2 regions of the Lysinibacillus sp. NPDC094403 genome follow, and region 1 is predicted to be linked to the other one. Evidence: riboswitches for the same ligand, from Rfam matches in the RefSeq annotation. Region 1 holds a riboswitch; the other holds the start of a gene.

What was found. A riboswitch is a leader RNA that binds a small molecule or an ion and turns the genes downstream of it on or off. The one in region 1 is predicted to bind cobalamin.
Region 2: linked by a shared signal. The riboswitch ahead of cobT (nicotinate-nucleotide--dimethylbenzimidazole phosphoribosyltransferase) and the one ahead of ACQKMV_RS09760 (glutaredoxin family protein) in region 1 are both predicted to bind cobalamin.

Annotation. Positions count from the first base shown of each region.
Region 1 is NZ_JBNNTL010000004.1:252,905-256,333, reverse strand. Features, by position in the region: gene ACQKMV_RS09765 (hypothetical protein) at 408-620, shown strand; cobalamin riboswitch at 1,480-1,657, shown strand; gene ACQKMV_RS09760 (glutaredoxin family protein) at 1,777-2,001, shown strand; gene nrdI (class Ib ribonucleoside-diphosphate reductase assembly flavoprotein NrdI) at 1,998-2,357, shown strand; gene nrdE (class 1b ribonucleoside-diphosphate reductase subunit alpha) at 2,354-3,429, shown strand, end outside.
Region 2 is NZ_JBNNTL010000001.1:801,575-805,003, reverse strand. Features, by position in the region: gene ACQKMV_RS03610 (trimeric intracellular cation channel family protein) at 1-584, shown strand, start outside; gene cobT (nicotinate-nucleotide--dimethylbenzimidazole phosphoribosyltransferase) at 733-1,788, opposite strand; cobalamin riboswitch at 1,904-2,080, opposite strand; purine riboswitch at 3,000-3,098, shown strand; gene add (adenosine deaminase) at 3,165-3,429, shown strand, end outside.

The DNA of each region.
Region 1 (3,429 bases):
AACTATATGATGCTTTAGTTGACGAACGTTGCTAAAATAATCAAACCTTTTATGAAGACCTAAAAATAAATATCTGCTAGAGAAGAATCCATTTTGATTAATCTTTTTTCAAAATGGATTCTTTTATTTTTCGTATAAAATGGGTTTAGCGATGTATTTTTAATCAAACTTTAAAGCATACTAGAAGTCATCATGACCATACTCATTGCAACGATAATAGAAATAATTAGAATGACCGACAAAAGCTCTATGAGGGCATAAATCAAACTGTTAAAAACACCACTAATGGACGAAGTTAGTACCGTTACACATTACACCAACCAGTATAGCGGCAATAGTTTGCTTTGCGAAAACATGAAATCATAATGGAAAGATGTTTTTTTATGAACTAAATAGGAGTGAACTAGATGACGTCACATTCAATCTCGTATTATGAGAATCAGTTAAGACAGCAAATTATGAACAGCCTATATAATGAAAATTTTATTTCATTGCAAAATTATGTAAAAAAGTTAATTCGAGATAATACGGATCATAATAAGAATATTACTTATGCCTATTTGAATATAAAACGTGAGCTGGTAGGGTCAATAAGTAATAATGAAGATCAGACTTTATAAAGTGATTATAGATGAAAAAAATATAAAAGAAGTGAACATTTAAATGGAATGCAAAATGAAACAACTTGGCATTTGACTATAGAATGACATTGCTTATTAAAGTAGAGAAAATGCCTGGATTAGAAATGTTTTTTCTAATATGTTATAAATAGAAAATTGAATAATTAGAGGATCCAGAAGTTAATAGTTTCTTTTGTAATTCAATAAATGGTAAAGTAAAAGAAGTCTATGATAGTTTTAGGGACTATCATAGAGAAAATAATCTTTTAACTGCGCTAAATTATATTAACTATTTTCAAAATATAATCCTCAATTTAAAGTAAATTCAGCTCCTGAATTTTTTAAGGAATTATTCTATTTGTAGGTAATATGTACGGTAAAATTCATTTAAAAATTGAAGTGGTAAAACAGTCTATTATTCTTTGGAATATGGACTGTTTTAATGTAAGGAGTTCAAATAATAACTTTGTATCTACGATTGATCTAATTGTTGATTACGACTTAATAGATGGAACTTTAAGGTTTTATTAGACTGTTACAATACATTTGATTCACCTCAGAAATTAATTTTTACATAAGTGTTACATTAAATTAGAGTTCTTAATTAGATGGAATGAGATAATCCTGATTGATAAACAAGATACTGCATTTAGGTAAATGTAAAATAAGCAATAAATTTAACTTCATATTTTTTAGAAATTTTTTAAATAAGTCGTCTAGTGCAGCTAATTATTTGTTAAGATCGTATTTTGAGAGTGTGAAAGAAAATATTGAAAAATCTCATATTAAAGAAGTTTCTAATCTAGATTTACTTTTTATTTGAAGGATGGTACACTTAGTTCTATTGAACAACAATATATTGTGTTCGTTTTATAAAGGTACTACTATATGTAGTTTAATAGAGAAGTTCGGTGCAATACCGACGCTGTCCCCGCAACTGTGAAGCTGACGATGATATAAGCCACTGTGCATTCGCATGGGAAGGAAATCAGAGAATGAAGCAAAGCCAGGAGACCTGCCTATATAAAACAAATTGATCATTTCTTCGGGGATTAAGAGATGGGAACGTATGTGTTTTTTTGGTATTTTAACGTTTCCATTTAGGCTATCTCTCTCGAAGGGATAGCTTTTTTATTTTATGAAAAGAGGGATATATATGAAACTTTATACGAAAACAATCTGTCCAAAATGCCTTTGGGTAAAATCTGAACTACAACGTGTAGGACTTGAAGCAGAAATTGTAAACATTGATCACGATGAACAAGCTAAGCAAACAATTATTGACGCAGGTTTTTTAAGTGTGCCTGTTTTAGAAAGTAATGAAACATTTATAGGAGATGTTAAGGAGATTGTTTCTCATATAGAGATGATTGCAATATGATTGTTTATGCTAGTCGTACAGGCAATGTCCGGAATGTTGTTTCTAAATTAACAGCGGAATCTATTGAACTCTCTGATGGGTTAGTGTTGAATGAGCCCTACCTTTTAATCACCTACACAGATGGTTTAGGTGATGTCCCTTCAAAAGTGTCATGTTTTTTAGAAAACAACAGGAAATTTTGTAAGGGTGTAGTTGCCAGTGGCAATAGTAATTTCGGGCATAATGTTTTTGGAGCTGCCGGTGAGAAAATTGCTGCAACTTATCATGTGCCCTTAGTGCGGAAACTAGATTTAAGAGGCAATCAAGCAGATTATGAAGCAATACAAACGTTTTATGAAACGAGGGTAATGGGATGAAAACATATTTAAAGCTTAATAATGACGTACTGAATCGTTATAGTACAACTGGTCTACTAGAGTTAGAAAAGGATCGTGAAGCAACGCGCCGCTATTTTTTAGAATATGTCAACGTGCGTTTGCGTTACTTTATTGATATCGAGGAAAAAATCCGCTATTTAGTCGAAGAGGGCTACTATGAGAAAGCATTTATCGATATGTACGAGATGGAATTTATTAAAAAACTGTACAAGAAAGCATATGATTATAATTTCCGTTTTCCATCTTTTATGAGTGCGAGCAAGTTTTACGATAGTTATGCAATGAAAAGTCGTGACGGGGAAGAAATTTTAGAAAAATATGAGGATCGTATTGTCATTATTGCTTTATATTTAGCACAAGGGGATACCGTTTTAGCAGAGCGTTCTATTGAAGCGATGATGGAAGCATATCAGCCTGCAACGCCAACAGCATTAAATAGTGGGAAGAAAGCCCGTGGCGAATTAGTAAGCTGCTTTAAATTATCAATGGATGACTCCATGAATAGTATTGCCGAAAATATTGGTTATTGTTTGGAGCTATCACGTCTTGGTGGTGGAGTTGGGGTAAACTTAACGGATTTACGCCCTTTAGGTGATCCAATTAAAGAGATACTAAATCGTGCAAGTGGTGTAATCCCAGTAGCGAAGCTGTTGGAAAACTCTTTCAGTTATTCAAATCAACTAGGACAACGAAATGGCTCGGGCGTTGTCTACCTAAATATTTTCCATGCAGACATAGAAAATTTCATTTCATCAAAAAAACCAAATGCTGATGATAAAATTCGCCTCGCAACACTGTCAACAGGAATTATTATACCAAGTATTTTCTTCGATCTTATGAAACGTGATAAAGATATTGTATTGTTTAGTCCATACGATATTTTTAAAGAATATGGCAGACGCATGTCTGAAATTTCAATATCAGATATGTACTATGAACTTCTAGATAATCCGAATATCCGTAAAATTAAACGTTTGAATGCACGTAAACTCTATACAGAGGTAAAAAAAGCGCAATTTGAATCGGGCTATCCGTTTGAAATTTTTGATGA
Region 2 (3,429 bases), on a different contig from region 1:
TCATCGGAACAATTGCCTTCGCTATTTCCGGGGCAATAATTGCAATGGAGGAAGAATACGATTTATTCGGTGTATATATACTCGGTATCGTAACTGCTTTCGGTGGTGGAGCTATACGAAACTTACTTATAGGTTTACCTGTAACAACACTGTGGGGGCAAGATATGATGTTCCAAATTGCTATTGCAGCAATTACAATTTTTTTCATTTTTCCACATCGACTCATTCAGCATTGGCATCGCTGGGGCAATTTCACTGATGCTATTGGATTATCAGCATTCGCGATTCAGGGTGCCCTATATGCTGTGAAGCTCGATATGCCTATTAGTGCGGTTATTGTTGCTGCTGTCTTAACAGGATCAGGTGGTGGAATTGTTCGTGATTTATTAGCTAGACGACAACCATTAGTCCTCCGTGATGAAGTCTATGGTGTTTGGGCAGCATTAGCCGGGCTAATCGTTGGACTTCAACTATTTTCCGGGGATATCTTTTTATATGTATTATTTGGCGTGATCACAGTACTAAGAATACTTTCATATACGAAGAGATGGCGATTACCGTTGCGGAAGTTACATCGAGCATAGCTTGTTTCCTTACATCGCTGCATAATAACAAGCCCAAATATCAATTATTTGGGCTTGTTTTGTTGTTTTGATTATTTATATTTAATTCCTTATTCATCACAACAGCGTGCAACCATAAGCACCTAAGAATATGTGAAGGTTAATAAAATTACTTTTCTAACAGCAACATAGATTCTTCTAATGTAGCCATATTTTTCATCATGGAGCATGCTGCGTCCAAAATAGGAAATGCTAAAGCGGCACCAGAGCCCTCTCCCAATCGCATATTCATATGCAGCATTGGTTCTACCCCAAGCATTTCGGCTGCAATTTTTGCACCTGGTTCTTCAGAGACATGAGAAGGAATGATATAGTCTTTTACTTTTGGTTCGAGTTCATATGCAATAAGGGCAGCGATGGTAGAAATAAAGCCATCAATAACAACAGGTTTGCGATGTGCGGCAGCAGCAAGTATCACTCCAGCCATAGCACCTATTTCTAACCCACCAACTTTCGCAAGAATATCAATAGCATCATGACGATTTGGTTTGTTTAATGTAATGGCATTGTGAATGACATCGACTTTATGTTCTATCCCTCCTGGTCCAACTCCTGCGCCGAAGCCCGTCACTTCATTCGGATGACACTCACGTAGAACCGATAATATGGCAGCACTCGGTGTTGTATTACCGATACCCATTTCACCTGTCCCGAGTACATTTATCCCATTTTTAATTTCTTCCGTAGCTACTTCAATTCCTACTTCAATAGATTGAACGGCTTCTTCCCTTGACATAGCAGGACCTTTTGCCATATTGTCCGTGCCATATTTAATTTTTTTTATGATAACACCGGCATCATGTGGAATATCCTCTTTTACACCAACGTCTACTGTGACAATTTTTGCATCTGTGATTTTTGCGATAGCACAGACACCAGTTCCTCCTCTAGGAAAATTTAATGTTTGAAAGACCGTCACATTTTGTGGATTAGATGTCACCCCTTCATCACAAACACCATGATCTGCTGCACAGACAATTACCGCCTTATTATCAATCGCAGGAAATAGGTCTCCTGTAATTCCGGATAGTTGCACAGCAAAGGCCTCCAGTTTCCCCAAGCTGCTAGGAGGCTTGCAAAGTCCATCTATACGTTCTCTTGCCTTCTCCATCATTTTGTTGTCAGCACTTTGAATGTTTTGAATCGTCTGTTGTAATAATTGCATGAAAATTTCCCCTTTCTTTTTTGCCCCTTGTTACTTGAAGAATGATTTAGAGAAAAAAATAAAAAGCCTGTAGTTTATTCCATAACAAATAAACTACAGACTTTTCCATCGTCTATATAATCGAAGCAGATAGGCAGGTCTCCTGGCTCAATTTCAACATTTCATAGAACCTTCCCAGAACGATGCTAGTGGCATTCTCTATGAAACTCCCTTTTACAGTGGTGGGACCGCTAAAGCTTTTCACTTTATTCCCTATTCTCCCGCAATGGGCACCTAATGCTTTTATGCAATTACTTTAAATCTACGACAAAGTGGTTTTTGTGTCAATATATTAGTGAAATTGTATATTTCTTTTCAACGTTTCTGAGTTACATATAGATTCTGAACTTACGTACATTGATAATCACCATTAATTTTAAAGATCTTCTGACAAAGAGAATTTTGGATATCAATCACTTCAATCATTCCTATATCTTAAATTTTTTTAAGTACTATTTCGTGCACTCCACACATTCTTGAAAGCATTAGAAAAATTACACATACAATTTAAATGCAAATTTATCCAAATAACTCAACAAGCAACAGCGGCTAGATAAGCAAACTATAGTATGAACATTCAGAAAAAAATGTTAGTATTAATTTGTAAAACATATCATATAATGTACTTTTTAAGTTAACTACAATTGTGCGTTAGGTGGTGTTATGTTGAAGAAAGACATAAAAAAAGACAAGATAAAAGTGATTTCTGTTTTTGGTATAGGTTCTATTTTAGTTTTATTGGTTCCTTTTCTCTTTAATTGTTTTTTATAGTATGTCAGTAAGCAAAAATACATGATTCAATTTACTCAATTAAAGAATATAATGGTTATTTTTTAAAACAAGCAATAACTCCACCGATACAAGCTGCACAAAGTGGTACTATTCCAGTTCCACTCACAAGCTCCGATGCAAGTTGCTGCTACAATTCTTGCCACAACTAGGTCAACAAGAAAGGAAGATGTGGTTTATAATATTGTGAATGAGTTCACTTAAACTAATGAGGGCGATTGTCCAATTAGAGCAATCGCTTTTTGTGCTACCGAAGCAGATTTGTTGAAAAAGGTGAATGGAATTTTTCGGTAGAATATTCTTTTAGAATAAACACAATGATTTATAGGTGTTAGGGACCATGTTGACAATCCGAAATTTTTTTATTATCATATTAAAAATCGTTAATGAATTCAATAATATTTCGTATAACCCCAATAATATGGTTTGGGGGTCTCTACCAGGAACCGAAATTCCTGATTACGAAGAAAGTACAATACTTGTATTTTCTTTGTGGTCAGGAATTTTTTTGTATTTTAAATCTAATAATTTATTTCAGGAGGTCAAAAATGAACTTTTTAGCATTGCCAAAAATTGAACTACACTGTCATTTGGACGGAAGCCTTAGGGCTGAAACTATTATCGATATTGCACAGAAGGAAGGCATTCAGTTACCCACTTTTGATAAGGATGAACTACAAAAGGAGCTGATTGCTCCGTTAGAATGCGAATCCCTTGATGAGTATTTAAAAAGATTTTTTCTCCCTAATATAGTAATGCAGTCTAAGGAGAACTTAAGAAGAATTACTTTTGAGCTATTTGAGAATGCAACAA